DNA from 2 places in the Brevibacillus borstelensis genome. Region 1 is predicted to be linked to the other one. Evidence: a T-box and tRNA genes for the amino acid it is inferred to sense, from the RefSeq annotation. Region 1 holds a T-box; the other holds one or more tRNA genes.

Region 1 (12,755 bases):
GCGCAGAAGCATTGGTGAAGGCGGGCGTTGACGTTCTGGTCGTGGATACAGCGCACGGACACCACATCAACGTCAGCAACGCAGTGAAAAAACTGAGACAAGCATACCCGGATCTCACCATCGTAGCCGGTAACGTAGCCACTGGCGAAGCCACTCGCGATTTGATCGAAGCCGGTGCGTCTGTCGTAAAAGTAGGGATCGGACCCGGATCAATCTGTACGACGCGCGTTGTGGCGGGGATTGGGGTACCGCAAATTACAGCCATTTACGACTGCGCCCGCGTAGCCAGGGAATACAATATTCCAATTATTGCCGATGGCGGGATTAAATACTCCGGTGATTTGCCAAAAGCAATCGGTGCAGGCGCATCAGCGATCATGATCGGCAGCCTGTTTGCCGGAACAGAAGAAAGCCCGGGCGAATTCGAGATCTTCCAAGGCCGCCGCTTCAAGGTATACCGCGGCATGGGCTCCATCGGTGCGATGAAAGCCGGCAGCAAGGATCGCTACTTCCAGGAAAACGCGCAAAAGCTCGTTCCTGAGGGTATCGAAGGCCGCGTACCTTACAAAGGACCATTGGCCGATGTCGTCTATCAACTGATCGGTGGCCTCCGCGCAGGTATGGGCTACTGTGGTACGAAAAACATTCAGGAGCTCATCGACAATTCCCGGTTCATCCGGATTACCGGAGCTGGTTTGCGCGAGAGTCATCCGCACGATGTTCAAATTACGAAAGAAGCGCCAAACTACTCTATTTCGTAGGACTATCGAATCAAAAACCCCTTTCCGTTTGCGAAAGGGGTTTTTTTCTAGCCATTCCTACCGGGAAACTAGTGGAAACAAGCTTCAAGTGGGGTTGCTTTCTATGGTACACTTACAAATGTGTGTCCGTGCCTTTAGTGGCCAAGACCGACAGAAGTGGGAGGGTGAGAGATTCAAATGAAACCGAGAACATGGACGAAGCGATTGACGGGTCTGTTCCTTTCTGTCGCTGTTTTTATCACTGCGTGGGGTTCCATGACAGCAAATGCAGGAGCTGCCCCGCAGGCTGACTTGCAGTTGGTTGCCAGTTCGGCGATTTTAGTGGAGGTTTCTACAGGTAAGGTATTATATAGCCTCAACCCTGACCAACCACTGCCACCTGCCAGCATGAGTAAAATGATGACGGAGTATCTGGTCAATGAAGCGGTAAAACAAAAAAAGATTACCTGGGACGAGAAAGTTCCGGTAAGTGAATATGCGTTTTTTATTGCTAAAATGTCAGATTCGTCGGGTGTTTACTTAAATTTGGGCGAATCACATACCGTAAAAGAACTGTATAAGGCAATGGCGGTGTTGTCAGCAAATGATGCAACTGTCTTGCTGGCTGAAAAAATAGCAGGCAGTGAACAAAACTTTGTAGCTATGATGAATAAAAAAGCCCAAGAACTGGGGATGAAGAACACAAAGTTTCTAACTTCAACAGGATTGCCGGCTGATGAATTAGGTCCCTACTCCATTCAAAGCGACCAAAAAGAAAACCTGATGTCTGCACGGGATTCGGCTATTTTGGCTAGAGCGTTGATCCGGGACTTCCCAGAAGCACTGGAAATAGCAAAAATTCCTCGTTTAACATTCCGGGCAGGTATGCCAAATGAAATAAAAAAGGCAAACTACAACTGGATGCTTCCCGGCCTTCCCAACTATTATGAAGGTGTAGACGGTTTAAAGACAGGGTATACTGCCGCTGCGGGTTATTGCTTTACAGGTACAGCAGTACGAGACAATATGCGTGTCATCAGTGTTGTAATGGGAGCTGGGGGTAAAAACGCAGAAATAACCAAGCGTTTTGTCGAAACGAAAAAACTGCTTGATTACGGCTTCAGCAACTTCAAGCTAACCAAACAACTCGACAAAGGCGTGCCAATCAAGGGGTATGAAACCGCTCCTGTGAAAAACGGCGTGGAGCTGACTGTGCCGGCAGTTACAAGCAATGCGGTAATGACTCTGACAAAAATCGGGTCAGAGAGCAAATTCACCCCAACCGTCACGTTCCAGGAGCTCACTGCTCCATTGAAAAAAGATCAGGTAATCGGAAAGGTAGCCTTTGTAGAAGAGGGAACAAAAGAAACCGACTACCTGCAGCCAGAGGACATGGCCAAGGCTGGAGTCGACCTCGTAGCTGGACAAGAAGTCGAGGAAGGCAGCTGGATCCGCCTGTTCTTCCGCAGCATCATCCAGTTCTTTAGCAATATTTTCAGCAGCTTAACCGGCAAATAAGGTTGTACCCAAAATCAAACTTGGATTACAATGGTGAATATTAAGACAGCCATTACAATGTGATGCAGGCATTACAAGACAATTGGGTAGGGGGCTTAGAAATGGTACAAGTAGGAACTTCCCGCGTTAAAAGAGGTATGGCGGAAATGCAAAAAGGCGGCGTCATCATGGACGTTGTCAATGCGGAACAGGCAAAAATTGCAGAAGCAGCCGGCGCTGTTGCCGTTATGGCACTGGAGCGCGTACCGTCTGATATTCGTGCAGCAGGCGGGGTAGCCCGGATGGCTGATCTGGGTATCGTGGAAGAAGTATTGAATGCTGTATCGATTCCGGTTATGGCAAAAGCTCGGATCGGACATTTCGTCGAAGCTCGCGTTCTCGAATCCATGGGTGTTGACTACCTCGACGAGAGCGAAGTCCTGACTCCTGCTGATGACATGTACCATATCAATAAAAAAGAATTCACTGTCCCGTTTGTCTGTGGCGCACGCGACCTCGGCGAGGCTCTTCGCCGCATCGGTGAAGGCGCGTCCATGATCCGTACCAAAGGTGAACCAGGTACAGGAAACATCGTGGAAGCTGTTCGTCACATGCGCACCATGCAGTCGCAAATTCGCAAAGTGCAAAGCATGTCCTACGATGAATTGATGGCAGAAGCGAAAAACCTCGGTGCTCCTTACGATCTGCTGGAATACGTACACAAAAACGGCAAGCTGCCAGTGGTCAACTTCGCAGCAGGCGGTGTAGCGACCCCTTCCGATGCGGCTCTGATGATGCAGCTCGGCGCTGATGGCGTATTCGTAGGTTCCGGTATTTTCAAATCGGAAAATCCGGAGAAATTTGCTCGCGCGATCGTAGAAGCAACCACACACTACACTGACTATGAACTGATTGCCCGCGTCTCCAAAGGACTGGGTACAGCTATGCCGGGTCTGGAAATCTCCAAGCTGCGTGAAGCAGACCGCATGCAAGAGCGCGGATGGTAAGGTGACCGATCATGAAAATTGGCGTTCTTTCCTTGCAGGGAGCTGTCGCTGAGCATATCCGCATGCTGGAGGCAGCAGGTGCGACAGCAGTCGCAGTTAAAAAAGTGGACGAGCTTGAAGATCTGGACGGATTGGTCATTCCCGGCGGAGAGAGCACGACCATCAGCAAGCTGATGCATAAATACGGTTTTATCGAAGCGCTGCGCGAGTTTGGCCAAGCCAGAAAACCGATATTCGGTACATGTGCGGGAGCGATTTTGCTCGCCAAACGCATAAACGGCCAAGACGACTGCCATCTCGGATTGATGGATATCAAGGTGGAGCGCAATGCCTTTGGCCGCCAAAAGGAAAGCTTTGAAGTCGAGCTTCCTGTCGCAGGAGTAGCGGCGGATTATCCAGCCGTTTTCATCCGCGCGCCGTATATCATGGAAGTAGGCGAAGCCGGTCAGGTACTTGCCAAGTATGAAGAAAAGATCGTGGCTGCTCGGCAAGGACATTATTTGGCGGCAGCATTCCATCCGGAGTTGACGGAGGATGCACGGTTGCATCAATACTTCGTCGACATGGTGAAGGAATACCGCGGCTGATTGTCCGTAAAAGATGCATGTCCAAAACCGGTACCGATAATGGTGCCGGTTTTTTTCACGATCTTTACACAGGTATAGAACCTGTAGTACAGTTAACAATAGAAGATAACAAACAAGGAACGCGATGAAGAGACTAGTACTTTGCAAGCGCTTGGCCCAGAGAGTCGGTGGCAGGTGAAAACCGACCCAGTCTGCAAGGGAATCCATCTCTGAGTGGCAAAGGATCAACTTTGCCCGGCACCGCCCCGTTACGGCGGATTCAAGCGGGTATATGCCGGGAAACGGAAGCAGGCATATATCAACAAGGGTGGCAACGCGGGTTACCAACACTCGTCCCTTACCATAGGGGACGGGTGTTTTTTCATTGCGTGCAAGAAGAATCAACGATGTTGGAGGGGTATCTATGTTAGACGTAAAAGTGTTGCGCAACGATTTAGACGGAGTAAGACGCCGTTTGGCGGATCGCAATGAGGATATTTCTGCACTGGATCAGTTTGCCGAGGTGGATGAAAAGCGCCGCCAGTTGATCCAGGAAGCGGAAGGCTTGAAGAACAAACGAAATACTGTATCCGAACAGGTAGCGGTATTGAAGCGCAACAAAGAGAACGCTGACCATCTGATCGCAGAGATGAAGGAAGTAAGCGACCGAATCAAGGTGCTGGACGAAGAACTGCGCCAGCTCGATGAACAGCTTGAGCAAATTCTGCTGAGCTTGCCCAACCTTCCTCATGAGAGCGTTCCGGTAGGCACGTCGGAGGATGACAACGTCGTTGCCTGGACGTGGGGCGAGCCAAGAAAGTTTTCTTTTGAGCCCAAACCGCACTGGGAGCTTGGTCAAGAACTGGGCATCATCGACTTCGAAACAGCGGCAAAGGTGACCGGCAGCCGATTTGTTTTCTACAAAGGACTGGGTGCCCGTCTGGAGCGCGCGCTGATGAACTTTATGCTCGATCTGCATACGACGGAGCACGGCTATGAAGAGCTTCTGCCGCCGTATATCGTGAACCGGACAAGCATGACGGGAACAGGTCAATTGCCAAAATTCGAGGAAGACGCATTCAAGCTGGAAGGACCAGATTACTTCCTGATCCCGACAGCAGAGGTGCCGGTAACCAACATGCACCGCGACGAGATCATGGATGGTGCAGAGCTGCCTCGCTACTATGCGGCATACAGCGCTTGTTTCCGTTCGGAAGCGGGATCGGCAGGCCGCGATACGCGCGGACTGATTCGCCAGCATCAATTCAACAAGGTCGAGATGGTGAAGTTCGTCAAGCCGGAAGATTCCTATGAGGAACTGGAAAAGCTGGTGAAAAATGCGGAGAAGATCCTGCAGCTGCTCGGTCTGCCTTACCGTGTCATGAGCATGTGCACCGGCGACCTCGGGTTTACAGCGGCGAAAAAGTACGACCTGGAAGTGTGGATTCCGAGCTACAATACGTACCGGGAGATTTCGTCCTGTTCCAACTTTGAGGATTTCCAGGCGCGTCGGGCCAACATTCGTTTCCGCCGCGACAGCAAATCGAAGCCGGAGTTCGTGCACACATTGAATGGATCGGGACTGGCGATTGGCCGGACAGTTGCCGCGCTGATGGAGAACTATCAGCAGGAGGACGGCACCATCCTGATTCCGGAAGTGCTTCGTCCATATATGGGTGGTCTGGAGAAAATCGCTCCCAAATAATGCAGATCAAAATGATTTCTGGCTATCTAGAAAAGCAGTTTTCTGTTCTAATACAGAAAGCTGCTTTTTTGTCTGCAAAAACAAAGAGTTAAATGAGTGGCGGAATTTTTAGAAAATGTGTTGCACAACAGAAATGACTGTTATATAATAACTTCAAACATTACGAATATTGTATTAATACAGTTGATGGGAGGAGTTAACGATGAATTGTTATCGTTGTGAAGGAAACGGTGAGCAGAATTGTCCCCAGTGCGGCGGCGCCGGGCGCGATGATCACGGGTCAGCATGCCATCACTGCCATGGTGACGGATGTATCTCCTGCAGTCATTGCAGTGGAAGCGGGCTATTGGATTAAAGCCATTTTTTTTGAACCTACTGTACTATAATACACAAAGATTAATTTACCTGTATTATAACGTTTCCTGCACAAGGAGAGGAGGAGATCATATTGACTGCGATTCAAACCAATCAGTACCCGGCAGATGTTTTGATTACAGGCGAAATGCCGCCACAGTACGCCGATATACTTACGCCGGAAGCGATCTCGTTTCTGATCAAGCTGGAGAGCGCCTTTGGCGGCAGGAGGAGTGAGCTCTTGGAGCTGCGCAGAAAGAAGCAGGAGTTCATCGACTCAGGGCAGCTCCCTGATTTTTTGCCTGAAACAGCCCATATTCGCAACGGCGATTGGAAAGTGAACGATTTGCCGACCGATCTCCAGGACCGGAGAGTGGAGATTACCGGTCCTGCCGGAGACCGAAAAATGGTCATCAATGCGTGCAATTCCGGAGCTCGGGTATTCATGGCTGATTTTGAAGACGCCAATTCTCCCACATGGGCCAATACGATCGAAGGCCAGATCAACATGCGGGATGCCGTAAGGAGAACGATTTCCTATACCAGCCCTGAGGGAAAACAGTACGCCCTCAAGGAGAAAACAGCCGTACTGATTGTAAGGCCGCGCGGTTGGCATTTGGATGAAAAGCACATAAGGCTTCACGGAAACCCGATGTCCGGCAGCTTGTTCGATTTTGGCCTTTATTTCTTCCATAATGCCCGGATATTGCTCGATTCGGGAAGCGGCCCCTATTTTTATCTGCCCAAGCTGGAAAATCATCTGGAAGCGAGGCTCTGGAACGACGTCTTTTGCTTTGCCCAGGATGAGTTGGGCATACCGCGAGGCACTATCAAGGCAACGGTTTTGATCGAGACGATTTTGGCCGCCTTTGAAATGGAAGAAATCCTGTACGAGCTGAGAGAACACAGTGCAGGGCTAAACTGCGGCCGCTGGGATTACATCTTCAGCTACATCAAAAAGCTGCGGAACCGGCCCGATGTGATTGTGCCTGACCGGTCAACGGTGACTATGACGGTGCCCTTTATGCGGGCGTACACGACACTGGCGGTCAAGACCTGCCACAGGCGGGGAGCACCATGCATCGGCGGGATGGCCGCACAAATTCCGGTAAAAAACGACCCGGCAAAAAACGAGGAAGCGCTGGCAAAAGTGAAAGCAGACAAAGAGCGGGAGGCGTACGACGGACACGATGGAAGCTGGGTGGCCCACCCCGGACTGGTTCCGGTGGCGATGGAAGTCTTTAATCGCCTGATGCCGGAAGCAAACCAGATCTGGTATAAGCGCGAGGACGTCCATGTAACTGCCGCTGACCTGCTGGCCGTACCGGAAGGCCAGATCACCGAAGAAGGAGTCCGCACCAACATCAGGGTAGGGATTCAGTACATCGAGGCATGGCTTCGCGGCTATGGCGCCGTGCCGATCAACAACCTGATGGAAGACGCCGCAACAGCGGAAATTTCCCGCGCTCAGGTGTGGCAATGGATCAAGCACCGCCGGGGTGTTTTGCCGGATGGCCGCAAGATTACGACTGCTTTGGTCACCCAGTGGCTGAGCGAAGAGCTGCAAACCTTGAAACAGCAAATCGGCCAGGAACGGTACGAAACCGGCAAATACAAGCTGGCAGGGGAATTGTTCCTCCAGCTGGTGACGGCCGACGAGTTTTCCGAGTTTTTGACCGTTCCAGGCTATGCCTATCTTGATTAAAAAAGGGAGTGGGAGAAATGAACAAACAAGAGGCTATTCGACAATTAGAGGAAAGCTGGAAGACAGACCGGTTTAAAGGGGTGCAGCGTCCGTATACGGCGGAAGATGTAGTCAGACTGCGGGGCTCGGTCCAAATCGAGCATACGCTTGCCCGGATCGGGGCAGAGCGGCTGTGGCAGTTGCTCAACACGGAGCATCACATCAAGGCGCTTGGCGCTTTGACCGGGAATCAGGCGATCCAGCAAGTAAAAGCGGGATTGAAAGCCATCTATCTAAGCGGCTGGCAAGTAGCCGCCGACGCCAATCTGGCCGGACAGATGTACCCGGACCAGAGCCTGTACCCGGCAAACAGTGTCCCGCAGGTGGTCAAACGGATCAATCAGGCACTGCAGCGGGCAGATCAGATCCAACAGTCCGAAGGGACGGGCGACACCTATTGGTTTGCACCCATCGTGGCAGATGCGGAAGCCGGCTTTGGCGGACCGCTCAACGTCTTTGAGCTGATGAAAGGCATGATCGAAGCGGGAGCATCGGGTGTACACTTTGAGGATCAGCTCGCATCAGAGAAAAAATGCGGCCATATGGGCGGCAAGGTATTGATCCCGACACAGGCGGCCATTCGCAACCTGGTAGCGGCCCGTTTCGCGGCAGATGTCATGGGTGTGCCGACTGTGATCGTAGCCCGGACCGATGCAAACGGAGCGTTTTTGATCACAAGTGACATCGACGACAGCGACAAGCCGTTTTTGACCGGGGAGCGGACACCAGAGGGCTTCTTCCGAATGAGAGGCGGACTCGATGCCGCGATCGCCCGCGGACTCAGCTATGCTCCATACGCCGATTTGATCTGGTGCGAAACGTCTGAGCCGAACCTCGAGGAAGCACGCCGTTTTGCCGAAGCGATTCACGCCAAATACCCTGGCAAATTGCTGGCTTACAACTGCTCGCCGTCCTTCAACTGGAAGAAGAAGCTGGATGAAGCAGACATCGCCCGTTTCCAAAACGAGCTGGGCGATATGGGCTACAAGTTCCAGTTTGTCACGCTGGCCGGCTTCCACGCCCTCAACTACAGCATGTTTGAACTGGCACGGGGCTATCGCGACCGCGGCATGGCTGCTTACTCTGAGCTGCAGCAAGCGGAGTTTGCGAGCGAGGCGTACGGCTACACGGCTACGCGCCACCAGCGGGAGGTAGGCACCGGGTATTTTGATGAGGTCGCGCAGGTAATTGCAGGAGGCACATCGTCGACGACGGCATTGACTGGTTCTACAGAGGAAGAGCAGTTTACTCACCATTAAGGTGTTTAATTAAAGTAAATAAAAAGGGAAAGGACCAGGGATAAGCTCTCTGGTCCTTCGTTTGCAAAATGCGCGAAATCGCCCTATAATAGAAGGAGTGTAAACGAATATGTCCCCGTAGCTCAGCAGGATAGAGCGTCAGTTTCCTAAACTGTAGGTCGGAGGTTCGAATCCTCTCGGGGACGCCATTGGAAAAGTAGAAATGGCGCGGGTTTCAGCTGGATAGCTACCCGCGCCATTCTTTTGTTAATGTCTGTTTGCAAACATTTTGCAAAAGTCGAAATTTCGGGCGCTTATTGAATACCATTAGCGTTGCATAAAAAATGAATCCATCTATTGTCAAATTATTCTGAATGACATTTTCAACTTTACAACCAAAAACGAGAACAGCCAAGCAAAAGGTAGCCACTATCCATTTGGTAGTTTTATACATTTATTACAACATCGACAACAACAAACAACACTTACTTCCTTTTCTGTCGCCCTCTGGATGTTCGTTTGGATTGGTAATCCATTCTGCCTATCCATTGTTCAAAGGTCTGCCAGAGAAACACTTTGAGCCATCTACTGATTTGCAGCAGACTGTGCTGACTGTTTCTTTCCAGCTTTACAAGAAGCAACAAGCAGTAAGCAATGAGAGCGAGAAAAACTTGATTCCAGACCGCATTTTCACTTGTTCCATAGAACGTCTTGATCTTTGCGTGTTGTTTCATCCATTTGAAAAACAGTTCTATTTGCCAGCGCCAACGGTAGATGTCGCTCAATTCTTCTGCTTCTAAGTCGAACCGATTGGTGATGATTCGAATACGATTTCCTTTCGAATCATGCGTTTCAATCAGTCGTAACACATTATCCACCCGTTTTTGTGGCGTTCCAAGAAGGATCATGGAGTCGGATAAAACGGAGCTTTCTGGTGGTACTTTGAAAGTATACAAATGACGAGTTTCCGCGTTATCCTTGAGACGTGAAGCAAAAAAGATGCCCTGATCGGTATACTCATCGAACTTTTCATAATCCACGTACCCTCGATCAAAGACGTACATGGCTCCGATCTCATCAATCAGCGACTCCATTTGGGTGCGGTCATTGGATTTGGCACAAGTTAGGGAAATCTTTTCAGGATAGACATCCTCCTGGCTTGCGAAAACGAGACGAAGATGAATTTTGATTCCTGCCTTTGTTTCGCGAAAGGTTGCCCACTTATACTTTTGCAAACATAATCCAATTGTAGTGGAATCAATGATCTTTATGTGTTTTCGAAGAGAGCAGGCTTTTCCAGAAACGCGTTGAATTTGCTGGACAAGGTCGACAAAAACTTCTTCAAGCAAAGCAGGTTCTACCCGATTGTTTTTTCGACTAAGCTGTGCGGGGCTGATCGATGACAGTCCTAATTCTTGCTGAAATTTCTTTGATAGAACATCGTCAGCAATGGCTCGAAGCCCTTCGCGTTGCTGAAGTTGGGCATGTAAAAATAGGAGAAGATACGCTTTTGTCGTCAGCTTCTTCACGTACTTGTCTTGATCCGTTTCGTCAATTCGTTGTTGAAGTTTCATAATATTGATGGGTGCAACCCATTTACCAAATGAAGAAAATAGGGTATTCTTGTCCATGAGCTATCCTTTGCGTTGGATTTGGACAGGAACTACCTGACCTTTCCAGTGTAAAGGATTTTTTTGTTCCCTAGACAACCAAATACCAAAGATTATGTGTATTTTGAATGATGGGAAAAGATTAATGCAACGCTAGTGATTGAATACTTTTAAACTAATAATATTTTTCCGGTCCGTTTATTGCTTTCAGCAAACTGCACTGCTTCTTTTACGCAATGCAAAGCAAATCTTTCGGTAGGTGCTGTGAAATTAAGTTGACCATTTTGTACAAGTTCGATGACCTTCTCAAAAGTGTCGTGCCATCTAGACAAGGAAATTTGTTGAATCCAGTGTCGCAACAAGAATAATTGTGGATGAACGCTAAGTTCTTTTGAAATTCTCGCCCAATCTACTTGAGTCCCAGATAAAAGACCCAAAGCCAAGAAAGTCCCCCCGGGACGTGTTGACCGAGCCAACTCAAAACCATCTAAACCACCGATCGAATCAATAGAGGCATCAGCGCCTTGTCCATTTGTAACACTCATCGTTGCATCGTAAATAGACATTCTTGAGCTATCGATTACATGCCACGCTCCAAGATTAAGCAACTCCTCTGCATATCGTGTATGACGGATGATCGCGATAACTCTGAACCCAAATAGAGAGGATAATTGAATGAATAGACGGCCAATTGATGAGTTAGCGGCATTGACTAGCAAAACCTGATCAGAAGTAATCTTTAACGTCTCCGTGTAAATAACCCACGCAGTTATTGGATTTATGTACAAGCGGCTGGCTGCATCATCGTTGATTTGGTCAGGAACCTCAATCGCTAAAACCGCTCTTGATATGACGTAATCTTGCCATGTCCCCTCACCTCGTAAGGGCAGAACACGTTTCCCTATTAAAGTGGAGGAAGCTAAGGGACCTGTTTCTACAACGGTACCTACCCCTTCATATCCTGGTACTGCGGGCAGACATATTCGATGCCTATATGCACCACGAATTGGAATTAAATCAGAAGGATTAATAGGCCGAGCATCCATTTTTACCAAGATTTCATCTTGTTTCAAAGGTTCAATAATTCGCTGTTCTACTTTCAACACGTTTTGGGGATCGCCAAATTGATAGTACCGTACAACCTGAGCATACATGATTTATTTTGCCCTCCCTTCTTCGACATAAACAAGGGTATAGGACACGAAGTCAGTTAGCAAGTGGAGGGTCTATTTAACAAAATCATTTATTATTCCGAGCGTGATGCTCCCCTACCTGCCGAGAAGGTAGCGTGCGAACCACCGGAAGGCTGATTTAACAAAGCAATCGATTTGTAATGGGGGAACAAGAGCGGAGAAACAAATCAAAGTTCGAGTCTTTTAAACTGCTGTCGATTATCAAATCCAACGCTCTGTTTTGATATCAGAAGGGCTGTTTACAGTAATTTTTACTGCCCCACCTGTCGGATATTCGGCGAAACATCTGCTCCTCCTTGATAAAAAGCAGCTTCCCTACGGTTTTAGCCGACCCACCGACGATATAATCTTGATCTACTTTTGAAACAGAACTGAGAAACCTTTTTCCCAAACCCATGATAATCTTGTACTGTAAGCAAATATGGAAAGCCACCCGGAATCAATCCGAGTGGCTTTTCTGTTTTCTTACCATGGATGTCCGGCTTTCTGGCTTATAACGATTCAATGGGGTGGTGGTGCTTTCAAAGGTGGTTAATACGGGAAGCAACGTAGAGCAGTCAACCATGGATGAGTTGGTAACAGTGAAGTTCAACCAATTAGCAAGGAGGTTTGTTCCGAGTGGGAAACATGGGCGATGATGTATTCTCGGTATGCAGCTGGCTGAATCTCGCAACGGGCATTCCAACCGAAACATTCAGGGCTCCAGATGAGTTTCAACGCCCATTGTGGATCGTCGAGGAGCCCTCGCGCACCGCGGAACCACGTAGGGCAGATGTCTATCGGGAAAAGGCGACAATGAATGTTGTCCTGATGGCAATGGATGATAAACAGCTTACGGATGTGTCTCTGCTGATTAGACAGAGTCTTGCAGACCGGGGCTGGATCCTCCCGCTCTACAGTGCAGACAAGCAGCAGGTAGGGTTTCTGCGGGAATGTCGATTGACGATGTACAAACCAAATGGCTTTGACCGATCAATCGAGCTTGTGTATACGGCATATATCCCGTATACCCCGATGGAATACGATCCATTGGAAGTGATTCATCGACGGTACGATGAGACATTAAGAAAAGGAGACAAGATGTATGGCTCGCGCAAAATC
Region 2 (17,438 bases), 2.1 Mb from region 1:
CATACGGGTTTTAGACTAAGCCTTTTCCGAAGGCTTTTTTTTCTGCTTACTGGCATGGATTCGAATAGAACCGAATAAAGGTGGGAATGGTGATAGAAGTGCCTCTTTTTTTTCCCACTTTTGGGTCATTGCGATATACTGAATTTTGAGGTACACTCCCAATTGAGAGAGAGAGAAGAGTAAAAATTTGGAAAAACACTGCCTGAATCAAGAAAAAAATAAGATTTAGGTCGAGGAGAAGAATCCATGAGTGAATTGAAAGAGATCATTGAGGGACTGTTCATCGGATTTACTAGTACGGTAGGTGTAGTAAGTACGTACCAGACACTTGTTTCATGTGCGGGCTTGTTCCGTAAAAAGGAGCAGGTTACACATGAGCCACAAAAGACATTTGCCGTCCTGGTTGCAGCACACAATGAGAGCGCCGTAATTGCGCCGCTTATCGAGAATTTGAAGAAGCTGGATTATCCGCGCGAGATGTACGATATTTTTGTTATCTGTGACAACTGTACGGATAATACAGCCGAGATCGCACGTCAGCATGGAGCCTATGCTTGTGAGCGTTTTGACACGTCGAAGCGAGGCAAAGGATTCGGGATTGAATGGATGCTGGAAAACCTGTGGGCAAGGCCTAAGCAATATGATGCCGTCGTGATGTTTGACGCTGACAACCTGGTAGAAAAGAACTTTTTACGTGTCATGAATGACCGCTTGTGTAAAGGAGCACGGGTCATCCAAGGATACCTTGACTCCAAAAATCCATTTGATTCGTGGATTACGCTTTCATACGCTGTGACTTACTGGTTCACAAACCGCATGTGGCAATTGGCACGTCACAATCTGGGACTTCCAAACACTTTGGGAGGAACAGGGCTTTGCATTGAAAGCAACTTGTTAAAAGAGATGGGCTGGGGAGCTACCAGCTTGACGGAAGACCTGGAGTTTGCCACCCGCTGTATTGAGCGGGGGATCTACCCGACATGGGCCCATGATACAAAGGTGTGGGATGAGAAGCCGATCGACTTGAAAGCTTCTATGCGCCAGCGCTTGCGCTGGATGCAGGGTCATTACGATGTGGCCGGCCGCTATATCGGTTCGGTGCTGAAGAATGGCCTGCTCAAACGTAAACTAGGCATGCTTGATGCGGCATTTTACCTGTTTCAGCCGATGTATGTGCTGATGGTAACGATGATGTCGATCCTGTTCCTGGGCCGCTTTTTGGAGATCGAGATGCTCATGCCGGCGGCAACCATATTGCCAACCTGGCTTGTTTATGGCTCGACAGCAGTCTTCTACATGCTGCCGCTTCTTGCGCTCTATCTTGATAAAGTGCCGTGGAAAGGGTACTTTGGGCTATTGCTGCTGCCTTTCTTCTTCCTGACATGGCTGCCGATCATGTTTTATGCATTTTTTACAAAGAAGAACCAAGTGTGGAGCCACACATCGCATACTCGTGCGATACGCATCGAAGAGATTCAACAATAGCACAGCGTAAATGTAAAACCACAGGGAAAACGTACCCTGTGGTTTCCTGTATTGCGCTTCCCCTCTCGACCTATCTGTCTGGTATAATGGAGAAGTCGCATCTGAAACACTTTATGCAAAAGAACCGCGGTTATGGTATCGCGAAACGTATATAATGAGTTGTTGGACAGTTTCTCAGGAGGCTACGGGCAGGACTGTGGACGAGGTTTCAACCGAGAGTGGATTCGAAGAGCATGGCCGCCAAGAAGGGAGATAGGATGATGAATATGCAAATAAAACCGTTGGACACCCCGCAACTGTGGGGCGACAAACGTTATCATACATGGAACTACCATCTCCGCCAAACATTTCAGGAGAAGGTGTTTAAAGTGCCGTTGGATGGGGGGTTCAGTTGTCCGAACCGGGATGGCAGCGTCGCAACGGGAGGCTGCACGTTTTGCAGTGCCAGGGGATCGGGAGACTTTGCCGGGGATCGACGGATGGATCTGGAAAGGCAGTTCCATGACGTGAAAAACAGAATGCATCAAAAATGGCCGGAAGCGAAGTACCTTGGTTTCTTTCAGGCATATACCAATACCTATGCTCCCGTGGAAGAGCTGCGCGAGATGTATGAGGTCGTACTGAAACAGGAGGGAGTCGTCGGACTTTCAATCGCCACACGCCCTGACTGTTTGCCGGATGACGTTGTCGAATATTTGGCCGAGCTGAATGAACGAACGTATTTATGGGTAGAGCTCGGCTTGCAGACCATCCATGAACGGACCGCACAATTGATTAACCGTGCGCACGATTATCAGTGCTACCTGGACGGCGTGGAAAAGCTGCGGAAGCATAACATCCGCGTCTGCTCGCATATTATCTACGGTTTGCCAGGCGAAACGCACGAAGACATGATGGAGACGGCCAAAGCTGTGGCCAATCTGGATGTCCAGGGCATTAAAATCCACCTGCTGCATTTGCTGCGCAAGACTCCGATGGTCAAACAGTATGAGGCTGGCCTGCTGGAATTTTTGACACAGGAGGAATACACCAAGCTGGTGGCCGACACACTGGAGATTTTGCCGCCGGAGATGATCGTGCACCGTGTCACCGGAGATGGACCGCCTGATCTTCTCATCGGTCCGATGTGGAGCCGTAAAAAATGGGAAGTGTTGAACGGAATTGATGCCGAGCTCGTTCGCAGAAACAGTTGGCAAGGGAAGTTTCATACACCGTGTTCTCGATAAGAAAGAGGGCGTCCTCAACCGTCTCTGGCGGTTGGCGGGGCGCCCTCTTTTCGTCTCATGGTTTGTGCAGGGCTTTTCTCGCTCTGCCCGGGTAATTGGTGATGATGCCGTCAACGTTCATTTTGGCGGCATCACGTATGCCGGCAGTTGAATTAATGGTCCAGCCGACGACGCGAAATCCGTTCTCTTTTGCCTTGCTGACCAACGCGGAAGTCAATTGATCTTTGGGTACGTGCAATTCGTCGACGCGATACCGGCTCCCGACCTCCCAAGGGTTATGGAGCGGCCCGATATACAGCAAGGCGGTCGTCTGATTGGGATCAAGCTCTTTGACAGCAAGCAGACTGTCAAAATTAAAAGAGGAGATAACTGTGCGGCTCGTCAAATCGTATTGTCGGATCAGCCCGATCACGTATTCCTCCAGTTGGGGTTGGGCAAAGAAGAAGTTTTTGAGCTCGATGCAAAAACGCAGTTTCGTCGGGGCAAATGTGTGGAGCACCTCGCGCAAAGTAGGGATTCGGATGTGCTTTTGGCGTGATGGAACGGCCTTGTCAGCGCGAAATTTTTTCAGCTCTTCCCATGTATGCTGCCGCACGGTTCCACGTCCGTTGGTGGTCCTCTCGAGGTGGTGGTCATGAATCACGACCACCTTGTCATCCTTGCTCAACTGAACATCCAGCTCAATCCCGTCTGCGCGACGTCGCACAGCGGCGCGAAAAGCCTCCATCGTATTTTCCGGATAGCGGCCGGAAGCACCGCGGTGAGCGTAGATCAGTGGTGTCAAGAGAGCTTCCTCCTTCCGTTCGGTCCTGCACAAGTGGTCCTATTACATACATATGTATTGCGCCCCTCGCTACTACCAGAAGAGAGGGGCGCAATGGTATTTACGTACATGAGCAAAGCACGATAACGAGCAAAATGAACAGGACCAGTATAAGGGTACTGTTGTTGTTCCGGCTGCAGCTCATCTGATTCTCTCCTCTCGGCAGTCTAGCGTACTTTATCCTATGTCTGCCTGTCGTGATTGGCACTCGCCAAATACCTACGCAGTTTTGTACAGTCTGGAGGATGAATGATCTGAGCGACATGATACAATAGCAGCAAGAGAAACAACGGGAGGGGCGGTTAGTCATGCTTGATGTGTCTGCGATGATTTCAACAGGAGATCTGGTTATTGATCACCGGAACAAACGGGTGAAAGTACATGTTTATGACCCGGAAGCCATTACTGACTTGCACGGGAAAATGATCGAATGCGCCCAACAGTCTGAAGCGACAAAGTTGATTGTGTACGCAAAACGAAAGGATGTGCCGGCCTGGCTTTCACTCGGCTACCGCCAGGAAGGAGTGATCGACGGTTTTTTTCAGGGAGAAAACGCGTACATGCTCGCCAGCTTTTTGACAGAGGAGCGGGCCACCTCCATGCACCATCTTGCCGAGGAGGAGATCCTGCAGCTCAGCTTGTCCAAGCGCCCGGAGACAAAAACGCTGCCGGTAGGGTACAGCTTGCGCGAGGCAACCGAAGAAGATGCCGAGGAGCTTGCCAGTCTGTATAAGACGGTGTTTGCTACTTATCCGACCCCCATGGATGATCCAGAATACGTTCGAAAGACGATGAGGGAATCAACCTACTATATCGTCGCTGAGCATGATGGACGGATCGCCTGTGCGGCCTCGGCGGAAGTGACAGAGCGTTTCGGTTCGGCGGAATTGACGGACTGTGCCACGCATCCGGACCACGCGGGGAAAGGGCTGCTTCAGCCGATCTTTACGGCGCTGGAAGAAAAGATGAACGGGCAGGGCATTTATTACTTGTACACCCTGACCCGCGCCCAATCGGCTGGAATGAATATTACAGCGGCAAAACACGGCTATGCTTATCGAGGCCGTTTGATAAACAACTGTACGATCTTTTCCGGCTATGAAGACATGAATATATGGGTGAAATCGTTGCGCCCGACCCGGGAGTAGCCTTTCCGCGTTCCTTACTCCGGCGGAAAGAGCTGTTCCTGCAGCCGGCGCGCCATCAGCGCCAGTTGCAGCTGCCATCGCTGGTGGGCGTCGTCCAAATCACAGCCTGTTTTCTCTCTGATTTGCGCCAGCCGGTATGTGAGCGTGTGCCGGTGAATATATAGAGCCTGAGACGTTTGTAAACCATTTCCGTTATGCATAAGGTACATGTCCAGCGTCTCGAGGAGCTGCTGCTTATGCTTCTGATCGTAGCGCAGCAGAGGCTCCAGAAACGGCTTCCAGATCGCCTCAAGCATTTCGGCTTTGTGATGGTACGGAAAGAGAAACTGATAGCCTTGCATCTGCTGGTACGACAGCAGAGCGGGAGAACGCACCAGCAGCGGGTAGGCCTGCAGGGCAAAGAGCGCTTCTTGCACGGCTTCGTCCAGTTCGGTCAGGCGTCCGCGTGGGGAGCTCAGTCCAATTCGCAGGTCGTGCTCGCGATGAAGCCTGTCCCAACGGGCAGCGAACTGTTCCAGCAAAGCAAGACTGGTCTGGTCATGCGGCATGATGAAAAACAAAGAGTGTGGTCTCTCCCGCAGCAGATAGGGGCGATTGTGCGAGTCAAACAATCGCTTCATGAGTGTTATGCAGGCCTGATGAAGCTCAAAGGAAGAGCGGTCGACAGAGGCCTCTACCTGCACGGCCGCGACAAAGTGAGCACCGGACAACGGATAGCCGAGCATGCGGCAGCGGCTCTCCAGTTCGGCAGGAGCCAGTTCTGTGCCGCTGAGCAGTTCTTCCACGAAATCTCCTTTTAGTCTCCATTCCGTCGCTGCTACCGCGTTTTCTTTGATATATTCCATCGCGCAAAGCGTAGCGGCATGCTGCAGCGCTACATCATCCAGATCTTTCCACTCTTCCCTCGGCTTGGCCAATCGCAGTGTCCCGAACTTCTCGCGATGGGCCCGAATTTCAACCGTATGGATCTGCTCTTTTTCCTGGTCCTTGCCGCTTCGATCGGCCTGCTGTCCAGCGTCCCCTTCGTGATTGCCGTAAACCTTGAATCCGAGCGCGTCTGTCAAAGAAACGCGGCCGCCTGTCAGTGACGCCAGCTTCTCCACGATTGCCCGGAGTCCGCCTTTGGAGAGGGCGGCTTCAATCATCTGACGGTGTATGGCTTGCGAATAGGCGAGCGTTTCGAATTGCCGATTGACGATAGGTTGTAGGATTGCTTTGGTAATCGTTGAAAAGTTCATTTCAACGGGAATTTCGATAAGCGGCAGGTGGTGGCGGTCGGCCATCTCGATCAAATCAACAGGGATTTCCCGCAAATAAAAGCCGGTATGAAAGGCGATGCCGCTAAGTTTTTGCTTGGCCAGCGCCGGGATGAGGGAGGCCCTGCGCTTCGCGTCTTCGGCCAGACCAAAGCCGGTCGTGATCAAAAACTCGCCTTCCTGCAGACGTCCTACGTCCTCCAATACCTCTACAATTGTCACCCAGCGGATGGGATTGTCCAAGCCCTCTGCGCCACCGACCAAACGAGTTTGAACCATGTCAGGGAGCTGCAGCGCTTCGCGTATGGTGATCGTCATTTTTTTCGAACCCCCTACGAATCTCTTATACAAAATGTATAAAACATTCCGTCTCTTTGTCACGCTTTTTCTTCCAGGCAGTCGAATGGCACCGTCATGCTCATTCGCTACGATAAGGGAAGAGAGAAGGAGAGGTGGCTAGCATGCAGAGAAGTTATGTCATAAAGCCTGAGCTTGGCAAAGAGTATCCCCGGGTTTCCCATGGCAAAGGGATTTACCTGTACGATACGTCGGGCAAACGATACATCGATGGTTGTTCCGGTGCGGTAACGGCCAGCATCGGCCACGGCGTCGAGGAAATTGCCGAAGCGATGGCGGAGCAAGCACGCAAGGTCTCTTTTGCGTACCGTTCGCACTTTAGCAGCGAGGCAGTCGAAGAGCTGGGCGCCAAGCTTGCCGAATGGGCTCCGGGCGAGCTCAATTGGAGCTTTTTCGTCAACAGCGGCTCCGAGGCGACGGAGACGGCGCAGAAGATCGCGATTCAATACTGGCAGGAGCAGGGAAGACCGTCGAAGACGAGAATGATCTCCCGCTGGATGAGCTATCACGGCATTACGATGGGGGCGCTGTCGATGTCCGGGCATGTGCTGCGCCGCAAGCGGTTCGTTCCGCTGTTGGCTGATTATCCGGCCATCTCGCCGCCGTATCCGTACCGCAGACCGGATGGCATGTCCCTGGAGCAGTACGCGAGGCTTTGTGCTGATGAGCTGGAGACGGCCATTTTGCGGGTCGGTCCGGAGCAGGTAGCGGCTTTTATCGCCGAACCGGTCATCGGCGCTTCTGGCGGCGCTGTCGTGCCTCCTGACGGCTACTTCCAGCGCATTCGGGAGATTTGCGACAAATACGACGTCCTGTTTATTGCCGACGAGGTCATGACGGGGGTGGGAAGGACGGGCGAGAAGTTCGGGATTGACCACTGGAGCGTCAAGCCTGACCTGATAACGCTCGGCAAGGGGATGAGCGCGGGCTACACGCCGATGGCAGCAGCGATGGCCACGGAAAAGATCATCGATACGATTACACGCGGCTCCGGTCTGATCATGGCCGGACACACGTACAGCGCGAACCCGCAGTCCGCAGCCGTTTCGCTCGCCGTGCTTCGCTACGTGGAAGCGCACAACCTGGTCGAGAAGGCAGCTGTACAGGGAGCCTACCTGCTCAGAAAACTGCGGGAGCTGGCGGACGAGTCTCCGCTTATCGGAGAAGCGCGCGGTCTCGGGCTGTTGTGCGGTCTGGAGTTCGTCAAAGACAAACGGACCAAGGAGCCGTTCCCGCTTTCCAGGGGAGTTGCAGCGCGGGTCATTTCCCGGGCGTTCGAAAACGGCCTGCTCGTCTATCCGGCGACAGGAGGATTGGAAGGCGTAGCGGGCGACTCGGTCATCCTTTCGCCGCCGCTGACGATTACGACAGAGGAAATTGACGAGCTTGTAGACTTGCTGAAAAAGTCCGTTCAGCGTGTACAGGAAGAAATGAGACAGGAAATGCAACTGACCTGATCCAGGGGAGGAGGACACATGGCGAACCAGTTTGACAAGGTAATCACAGTCGAAGAAGCACTCGCCCATTTTCATGACGGAATGACGCTGATAGCGGGAGGCTTTGGCGGGGTAGGCAATCCACCTACCCTGATCCAGGGCATTCTCGACAAAGGAATCAAAGACATCACGCTGATCAGCAACGATACGGCATTCCCACATATCGGCGTAGGAAAGCTGGTGACAGAGCGGCGGGTCAAGAAAGTGATCGCTTCGCATATCGGCTCCAATCCGAATGCCGGGGCGCAAATGACTGCTGGAGAGCTGGAGGTGGAATTTTGTCCGCAGGGCATCCTCGCAGAGCGTGTACGCGCTGGCGGAGTGGGTCTGGGCGGAATTTTATCCGATATCGGCATCGGCACCATTGCGGAAAAAGGCAAGGAAAAGGTGTTGGTGGGGGGCAAGGAATATTTGCTTGAAACGCCCTTGACTGCGCAGGTAGCCATCGTACATGCGAAAAAGGCGGACCGCTTCGGCAATCTCGTCTACGACACCAGTGCCCGCAATTTCAATCCATTGGTAGCAATGGCGGGCGATATCACGATCGTCGAAGCTGACGAAATCGTGGAGATCGGAGCGCTTGATCCGGAAGAGATCGTCACACCTGGCGTCTTCGTCAACTACATCGTGAAAAGCGAGGGGGTGAACTGGCAATGGGCGTGGGAGAAGTAAAAGAAACGGAAAGCTTTCGTGAGAAGATCGCGCGGAGAGCGGCGCAGGAGATCGAGGACGGCATGATCATCAATCTGGGAATCGGCATTCCCACGTTGGTTGCAGACTTCATTCCAAAGGACAAAAAGGTTCTGTTTCACGCGGAAAACGGCATCCTCGGCACGGGTCCGAGCCCCGCTCCGGGAGAAGAAAATCCGATGCTGTGCAATGCCGGCGGCTTTCCCGTCACACTGGCGACCGGCGCTTCCTTTTTTGACAGCGCCACCGCTTTTGCCATCATTCGCAGGGGTCTGCTGGACATGACCATTCTCGGCGTTCTGGAGGTCAGCGAGCGCGGAGACATCGCCAACTGGATCGTGCCCGGGAAGCGCGTGCCCGGCATGGGCGGCGCGATGGAGCTGGCGCAGAAGGCAAAGAAGGTCATGGTGTTGACGACGCATCTGGACAAAAACGGGAGGTCGAAGATTGTGCGTGAATGCTCCCTCCCTTTGACTGCCGTAGGCGCAGCCCATCTGATCATCACCGATATGGCAGTGATGGAGGTTCGGGAGGATGGCTTGTATTTGAAAGAAGTCATGCACCCCTATACGGTGGCGGACGTGATCGGAGCCACAGAAGCGGAACTGAAAATGGACGAAGAGGTCAGAGTTTTCCGATAAAGGAGGATACCGATGACAAACTGGCAAGCGCTGATACGGGAGCAGATCGAGAAGGAACGGGCTGCCGCAACGCAACTTCTGCAGGAGTGGGTTCGCGAGCCGAGTGTTCAGGGAGAAGAGCGTTCCATCCAGGAAAAAATCGCGCAAAGACTGCACGCCATGGGAATGGAAGTGGATCTTTGGGTGATGGGAGGAGAGGAGCTGCTGAAGCATCCCTATTTTGTATCGCCGAGAAGCGAATTTTCAGGCAGTCCGAATGTCGTCGGCGTCTGGAAGGGAACCGGCGGCGGCCGCTCGATCATCTTGAACGGACACGTGGACGTGGTGCCTGCCGGAGACCCTGCGCAATGGTCACACGATCCGTTTAGCGGCGAGATCGAGGAGGGGAAACTGTACGGGCGCGGCTCCACCGACATGAAGGGCGGCAACCTCTCCTCGCTGCTGGCGATTCAGGTCCTGCAAGCGCTGGGCATCCGGCTGAAGGGAGACGTCATCTTTCAAAGCGTCGTGGAGGAGGAGAGCGGCGGAGCGGGGACACTCGCTGCAATCCTACGCGGATACAAAGCGGATGCGGCATTGATTCCGGAGCCGACCAACATGAAGATCTTCCCCAAGCAGCAAGGCTCGATGTGGTTCAGATTGACGGTGAAAGGCCGCTCTGCACACGGAGGCACACGCTACGAAGGAGTCAGCGCCATCGAGAAAAGCATGCAGGTCGTCACCGCGATCAGCAAGCTGGAAAAAGAGCGCAATGATCGAATCGTCGACCCGCTTTACGCAAAGCTGCCGATCCCGATCCCGATCAACCTCGGCGTGATTGAGGGTGGAAAATGGCCGTCTTCCGTAGCCGATCTCGTCAAGCTGGAGGGACGGATGGGGGTAGCCCCGGGCGAGAAGATGGAAGCTGCGAAACGAGAAATGGAAGAAGCTCTCGCAGCGCTTGCCCATGACGACCCGTGGTTCGCGGAGCATCCGGTTGAATTGGAGTGGTTCGGGGCCCGCTGGGTGCCTGGTGACGTGGGTGAAGATCATCCATTGATGGAGATTTTGCAGGATCAATTCCTCAAGGTAACCGGTGAGCGGGCGGTCGTGGAGGCATCGCCATGGGGAACGGATGGCGGGCTGCTGACAACCTTGGCCGATACTCCTGCGATTATCGTAGGCCCGGGTACAACGGCAGTCGCCCATTATCCGAATGAATCCGTCGAGCTGGATGAAGTATTCCGCTGCGCGGAGATATTTGCCCTGACGCTTATGGAGTGGTGCGGCTACGAAACAAAATGATGTGGTCTTGATAAAGAGAAAAGGGATGAAGGGAGCAGATCAAAAATGGATTCGACGACTACAAAGTACATTCAGATCAAAACACAGATTCCGGGACCAAAGGCTCAGGAGCTTCTGGCACGAAAGGAAAGCCATGTGCCGCGCGGTCCGTTCAACACCTTGCCGACCTTTGTCCAGAAGGCGGAAGGAGCGCTTCTGACTGATGTCGACGGAAATACGTTTATCGATTTTGCCGGAGCCATCGGGACGATCAATGCCGGCCACTGCCCGCCTGCGGTGGTGGAAGCCCTGAAGGAACAGCTTGATCAGTATATCCATACCTGCTTTCACGTCATGATGTACGAGCCGTACGTCAAACTGGCCGAGACTTTGAACAGAATCACGCCAGGGACGCATGCAAAGAAAACATTCTTCCTTAACAGCGGTGCGGAAGCTGTGGAAAATGCGGTCAAAATCGCCAGAAAGTACACGGGGCGAAAAGCGATTATTTCGTTTGAACGCGGCTTCCATGGCCGTACCTTGCTGGCGATGTCACTTACGAGCAAAGTGCGTCCGTACAAATACCAGTTCGGCCCGTTTGCTCCCGATGTGTATAAGATGAGCTATCCGTACTACTACCGTGCAATGCCGGGAACGACTCCGGAAGAATGCGACGAACAAGTGCTGAGACGCTTCGAAGACTTCTTCCTGGGTGAAGTGCCTGCGGATGAAGTCGCGGCCGTCATTATGGAGCCAGTTCAGGGCGAGGGCGGATTCGTGGTACCGTCCAAGCGTTTTGTCCAAGGGGTAAAAGCAATCTGCGAGAAGCACGGCATCCTGTTCATCGCCGATGAAGTCCAGACGGGTTTTGGCCGCACAGGCAAAATGTTTGCGATGGAGCATTTCGGCGTAGAGCCTGATTTGATTGTCATGTCCAAATCGCTTGGGGCCGGGCTGCCGATCAGTGCAGTTACTGGCCGGGCTGAGATCATGGATGCTCCCAATCCAGGGGAGATCGGCGGAACATATGGAGGCAGTCCGCTCGGGTGTATCGCCGCTCTGAAGGTGATCGAAATGATGGAGCAGGAAGGCTTCATGGACAGAGCCAACCAGATCGGAACCAGGATTTTGCAGTGCTTCGAAGGCTTCAAGCAACGCTTTGAACAGGTAGGAGATGCGCGCGGCATTGGAGCGATGTGTGCTATCGAAATCGTCAAAGACAAATCAGGCAAAGAGCCAGACAAGGAATTGACGGCAAAAATTGCGCAAGCCTGCTGCCAGCGCGGGTTGGTCGTACTCACGGCCGGTCTTTACAGCAATGTCATCCGGATTCTCTCTCCGCTCGTGATTGACGACGAACAATTGGAGGAAGGTTTGGGTGTGATGGAGAAAGTGTTAGAGGAACTGTGTACGCCTTCACAAGCATAAAGGAATGGCTAGAATAGCGCGGACTGAAAGACGTATATCGGGAAAACTCATAGGAGAGTCGATGAGAGGGAGGCTGGATGGATGAAAAAAGCGTGCTACATTGGCGGGCAGTGGGTGGAGGCCAAAAACTACGCGCCGCTCTACGCTCCCTACAGCGGGGAACAGATAGCGGAAATCGCGCAGGCTGACGCCGAACTGGTAGAAAAGGCGATTTCCGCAGCTCAGGAGGCTTCGATGGTAATGCGGCGCATGCCTGCTTATCAGCGTGCGGCTATCCTGGAGAAAATTTCATTCATCATGGACGAACGGCTGGAGGAGGCTGCCAAAATTATTGCGCTGGAGGCAGGCAAGCCGATCAAAACCGCTCGCGGCGAAGTGATCCGTACAATACAGACTTACAAATTCGCTGCGGAGGAAGCAAAAAGGATTCACGGCGAAACACTGCCGCTGGATGCCGCCATCGGAGGAGAAGGGCGCCTTGCATACACCGTGCGTGAGCCTTTGGGCGTGATTGGCGCGATCACTCCTTTCAATTTCCCGATGAATCTGGTCGCCCATAAAGTTGGTCCGGCATTGGCTGCAGGGAACACCGTCGTGCTCAAGCCGGCATCCCAGACGCCTCTCTCCGCATATTTTCTGGCGGAGGTTGCCGAGCAGGCCGGAGTGCCAGCGGGAGCACTAAATGTTGTGACCGGCAGCGGAGCAACAGTAGGCGATCTCCTCGTGACAGACCCGAGGGTGAAAGCACTGACCTTTACCGGCAGCCCGGCTGTCGGCATCGACATCCGCAATCGGGCCGGACTCAAGCGGGTTACGTTGGAGCTGGGCTCCAATTCTGCCGTCATCATCGATAAAGGGGTAAATCTCGACGAGGTCATCCCGCGCTGTATTTTTGGCGCATTTGCGTACTCCGGACAGGTATGCATCTCCGTACAGCGGATTTATGTGGTCAGGGATGAATACGAGACATTCGTGGAGCGCTTTGTGGCGGAGACCAAAAAGCTGGTCGGCGGCGACTCTCTGTCCGAGGAAGCAGACTACTCCGCGATGATTTCTCCGAAGGAAACGGATCGGGCCTTGGCCTGGATCGAGGAAGCCAGGGAGAGAGGCGCCAGGGTAGAATGCGGAGGAAAAGCAGATGGACGGGTGCTGCAGCCTACCGTATTGACAGGAGTTCCGGCAGACGCCAAACTGTCTTGCCAGGAGGTATTCGGACCGGTCGTCCTGATCAATCCGGTGGACTCTGTAGAGGAGGCGATTGAGTTCGTAAACGATTCTCGTTTCGGCCTTCAAGCCGGACTCTACACGCAAAACCTGTCACTCGCACTGAAAGCGGCAGATGAGCTGCATGTTGGCGGCGTCATGATTAACGATATCCCGACCTTCCGCGTCGACCATATGCCTTACGGCGGTGTCAAGGAAAGCGGCATGGGCCGGGAAGGAATCAAATACGCGATCGAAGAGCTAACGGAGTTAAAGCTGGTTGTCGTGAAGCGATAGGTTTCAGGAAGAGAAAGCTGCTGTCAAAGGCAATTGACAGCTGTTTTGAGGCCGGTACAGGAAACGAGCTTCCCCGTTTGGAGGAAGCTCGTTTTTGTAAAAAACGGTTGCTTTCAGGGGAATGAGTATGTTATAGTATAACTTGTTCAACCATGCGGAGGGATACCGAAGTGGTCATAACGGGGCGGTCTTGAAAACCGTTAGGCGGCAACGTCACGGGGGTTCGAATCCCTCTCCCTCCGCCATAAGAAAGCACTGCGAACAGGTCTTGCACCTGTTTTTTCTTTTTTTCAGATACCCCATCTATTCAAAACCGCTTGACGGGAGAAGGTCGTCAAGCGGTTTCCTTTATGATCGCTTCATGGAAGCTTCTTCTTTTTTCAATTGCGCATCGAGAACAAAATTTCCAAACGGGATCAAAGACGCGACAAACGCGCCGAGCGCCCGCAGGATCGACCACCGGTTTGCGAAAAAGACATGGGCGAGTGCCAGCATGAACAATACGAAAAACACGCCATGCAAGGAACCGGCAATCGTCACAGCTTTTGGCATCTCCAGAAAATATTTCAGTGGCATGGCAATTCCAAGCAGGACGAGGTACGAAATTCCTTCGATGAGGCCGATAAAACGAAGACGGCCAAGGGGCGTTTTTAGCAAGGGGAACACCTCCAGTGAGTAAAGAACCAGTCTCCACTTATTCTATCGAGTTAAAGGGCATGTATCAATGGAACATAGGCAATTTTGAAATTTTTGCGATACATTTATGGCAAAAACCAAAACTTTCTTCCGTAGCCATCGACTTCATATCGCATGGTATGTACCCTTTGATATATTCTGTAGGTAAGCACTCAGACTAAACTTCTTGGGGGCTGCGGCGACTTACTAATGCAGATCGGGTCGCCGCATTTTTTTTGATTGGAGTAGGCAGGTTAACGGACCGGATTGAAACCATGCAAATATGGAAAGCGGGAGTTGTCGCGCTCGGGCAAAAAGAATTTGTCCAAGGTGCGGCTTGTTTCCGTTTACTAATATATCCCGGTTGAGTATATACTCGAATATATACTATACTATAGATACAACCTCATAACCTTGAGTTCTTCTCCCTGACTGATTTCGAGTCAGGGGTTTTTTACATTGCATGGATATATCGGGAAAGAATAATGATTCTATTTTTCTGAATATTCATTGTATAATAGAGGCAGGAAAAATGACGGAGGGATGTCCATGAAAGATATTCAGCGGGCGAGAAGGAATACGCTGGGAGATATTTTGCGCAGAAGCCGAGGCAGATTTCCGCAGAAGATTGCATTGCGCTTTGGGAACGAGGCGCTTACATACGAACAACTGGACATCCTGGCCAATCAGGCAGCGCATATGATTTTGGCGTCTGGACTGCAAAAGGGAGACAGGGCAGCTGTGCTCTCCCGCAATTCAATGGATTTTGTCATTCTCAACTTTGCCCTCGCCAGGGCGGGAGTGATTATGGTCCCGATCAATTACATGCTGAACGCTGACGACGTGGCCTTTATTCTGGGACATGCCGATGTGAAAGCGATCTTTGCCTCCCAGGAATTCCATCCAGTCGCCGACGAGGCGATTCGCCGATCAGGCTGTTCTCCGGTCCTGAGATGCTCGATCTCCGAAAAAACAGAGCAGGCAAATGACTGGGGCCATTTCCGTACGCAGCTCGCCCAATCGAGTACAGAGGAGCCGGAGCTGGAACTGGAGGATGACGATGTTGTGCATATTCTCTACACCAGCGGGACGGAATCCAGGCCAAAAGGAGTCATGCTGACGCATAAGAGTGTGCTGACAGAATACGTCAGTACGATTATCGACGGTGGAATGACCGAAGACGATGTCGCTATCCACGCTCTCCCGCTTTTCCATAGCGCCCAGCTGCATTGCTTCCTGGGGCCGTACGTCTACCTCGGTGCGAGCGGAATTATTTTGGAGCAGGCACAGCCTGCGCTCCTGCTGAAAACTGTCGAGGAGTACAAGGCGACACAGCTCTTTTGCCCCCCGACCGTCTGGATCGCCCTGCTCCGTTCTCCTGAATTTGCGGAGCGGGACTTGTCTTCATTAAAAAAATGCTACTACGGAGCAGCAATCATGCCTGTCGAAATCTTGAAAGAGCTGGGGCGGAGGCTCCCGAACGCGCAGTTCTGGAATTTTTACGGCCAGACAGAGGTAGCCCCGCTCGCTACTGTCCTAAAGCCCGCGGATCAAATCCGCAAAGCTGGCTCCGCCGGCAGACCGTCTCTGAATGTGGAAACGAGGATTGTCGACGATTCCGGCCAGGATGTGCCCCGCGGTACGGTGGGGGAGATCGTACACCGAACCAGCCATGCTATGCTGGGGTACTTCCGCGATGAAGAAAAAACGTCCGCAGCCTTTCAGGGAGGCTGGTTCCACAGCGGTGACCTCGGCGTCATGGACGAGGAAGGATATATTACTGTCGTTGACCGAAAAAAGGATATGATCAAATCGGGTGGAGAAAACGTCGCAAGCAGGGAGGTAGAAGAGGTGATCTACCAGCACCCGCTTGTTTCTGAAGTAGCCGTGATCGGAATCCCTGATCCATACTGGATCGAGGCGGTCGCCGCAGTCGTCGTTCCCAAAGCGGGAGAAGCCTTGACTGCCAAAGAGCTGCTTGACTTTTGCAAAGCCAGACTGTCTGCGTTTAAAGCTCCGAAGCATATCGTCCTGGCAGAAAACCTCCCGCGCAATCCAAGCGGAAAAATACTAAAACGGGAACTGCGGGCAAAGTACGAGAGTCTGGCCTCGCAGCAGAGCTAAAAAAGGCAGCCTTGTCAAAACGGATAAAGAATGCGAAAAAACCGCTTGATCGATCAGGCGGTTTTTCCCATGATTTTACGGTTCTACTTTCAGGCCTTCGAGCCAATCAGCGTAGCAGGAACTGCAAAGCAGCTCGTTCTTTTCCTCTGTCCCTTGAAAGAACGTGATGAGATGTGCCGTTTCGGATTCGTGCTCACAATAGTAGCAGGTGTAGCTCACCAGATGTTCCTCCCCATGTAGATGATCGTCAATGATATTGTTGCCGGAATAAAAACAACCAACTCACGAATGAGTTGGTTGTCGAGTCGCCATTATTTCACAGTGGCTACTGTGGATTTCTCTGCATGGATTGTTTCAAAGCGGTAACCATGTTCTTTGAGGAACTGGATTACGGCTGGAAGGGACTTGGCCGTTGCGCTCTTGGTCGCGGCGTCGTGCATCAGTACGACAATTTCTTTCTGATTTCTTACCTGCGCCTTTATATTTGCCAAGGCCGTTTCTGGCGTATACTTGCTGCTGCGGGCATCCCCGTTTGTGATATTCCAGTCAATAAACGTATAGCCGCGTTTGGCAGCCTCCGTTTTGATGGCACTCATCACCGTATGCTGGTTATTGTAGAGCGCTGCGTTCTGGTAGGTCTTGCTGACGGTATTGGTGCTGCCGCCTGGGTACCGAAAGACAGTCGGCTTGATTCCTGTTGCCTTTTCGATCAGTTGATTGCCTTTTTCCAGATCGGCGAAAAAGGAGGAGAGATCTTTATAAATCGTGCGATAGTTGTGGGAGTATGTGTGTCCTCCTACGACATGCCCTTCGGCAATCGCCCGTTTCAAGATCGCTTCGTGTCCCGGCACGCTTTTCCCTACGACGAAAAAGGTCGCCTTGACGTCATGGGCCTTGAGGATGTCCAGCACCTCAGTTGTAATTGGAGAAGGACCGTCATCAAATGTCAGATACGCCACTTTTTCCTGCGTCTGACTGCCGCCCGGCTTAGCTGGCGTCTGGTCGGTTGACGGAACTGAAGGTACGGCGGGTTTTGCCACCGGCTTCGGTTGTCCCGCCACAGACGGTTGTTTAGACTCGGGCAGTCCTGCCGATCCGCCAGACCCTGGAGTTGGCGTTGCTGTCGCAGTGCTGTTGTTTGATTGGTTCGGCAAAGGCGTTTGCGCGGCTGGCTTCGTCTGGGCTGTCGGCTTCGTCTGCGATTGTGAGCTGGCTGGACCTGGCTTGCCGGGAGCAGCAGGTTTTGCCTGTGAAATGCCCTTCTTTGATTGAATGGGCTGAACAGGAACGTAAGGCTGGTCATTGTAGATCAAATAGTTGCTGCGA

What was found. The T-box of region 1 lies ahead of serS (serine--tRNA ligase). A T-box ahead of a tRNA ligase gene usually reads a tRNA of that ligase, here a tRNA-Ser.
Region 2: it encodes a tRNA-Ser, which carries the amino acid that the T-box ahead of serS (serine--tRNA ligase) is inferred to sense. The anticodon was not compared.

What each region holds. Positions count from the first base shown of each region.
Region 1 is NZ_CP144922.1:217,982-230,736, reverse strand. Features, by position in the region: gene guaB (IMP dehydrogenase) at 1-761, shown strand, start outside; gene V5G20_RS01295 (D-alanyl-D-alanine carboxypeptidase family protein) at 939-2,258, shown strand; gene pdxS (pyridoxal 5'-phosphate synthase lyase subunit PdxS) at 2,360-3,244, shown strand; gene pdxT (pyridoxal 5'-phosphate synthase glutaminase subunit PdxT) at 3,253-3,831, shown strand; T-box leader at 3,947-4,172, shown strand; gene serS (serine--tRNA ligase) at 4,235-5,515, shown strand; gene V5G20_RS01275 (hypothetical protein) at 5,746-5,901, shown strand; gene aceB (malate synthase A) at 5,964-7,574, shown strand; gene aceA (isocitrate lyase) at 7,592-8,872, shown strand; tRNA gene V5G20_RS01260 (tRNA-Arg) at 8,984-9,060, shown strand; gene V5G20_RS01255 (IS4 family transposase) at 9,337-10,482, opposite strand; gene V5G20_RS01250 (zinc-dependent alcohol dehydrogenase family protein) at 10,632-11,615, opposite strand; gene V5G20_RS01245 (hypothetical protein) at 12,282-12,755, shown strand, end outside; gene V5G20_RS01240 (hypothetical protein) at 12,739-12,755, shown strand, end outside.
Region 2 is NZ_CP144922.1:3,674,813-3,692,250, reverse strand. Features, by position in the region: gene V5G20_RS17620 (glycosyltransferase family 2 protein) at 247-1,485, shown strand; gene V5G20_RS17615 (TIGR01212 family radical SAM protein) at 1,743-2,711, shown strand; gene V5G20_RS17610 (glycerophosphodiester phosphodiesterase) at 2,767-3,495, opposite strand; gene ablB (putative beta-lysine N-acetyltransferase) at 3,843-4,682, shown strand; gene V5G20_RS17600 (PucR family transcriptional regulator) at 4,697-6,256, opposite strand; gene V5G20_RS17595 (aspartate aminotransferase family protein) at 6,400-7,752, shown strand; gene V5G20_RS17590 (3-oxoacid CoA-transferase subunit A) at 7,771-8,463, shown strand; gene V5G20_RS17585 (3-oxoacid CoA-transferase subunit B) at 8,445-9,122, shown strand; gene V5G20_RS17580 (peptidase) at 9,135-10,406, shown strand; gene gabT (4-aminobutyrate--2-oxoglutarate transaminase) at 10,452-11,813, shown strand; gene V5G20_RS17570 (aldehyde dehydrogenase family protein) at 11,895-13,313, shown strand; tRNA gene V5G20_RS17565 (tRNA-Ser) at 13,470-13,558, shown strand; gene V5G20_RS17560 (DUF3817 domain-containing protein) at 13,662-13,970, opposite strand; gene V5G20_RS17555 (acyl-CoA synthetase) at 14,538-16,112, shown strand; gene V5G20_RS17550 (hypothetical protein) at 16,188-16,331, opposite strand; gene V5G20_RS17545 (exo-beta-N-acetylmuramidase NamZ domain-containing protein) at 16,424-17,438, opposite strand, start outside.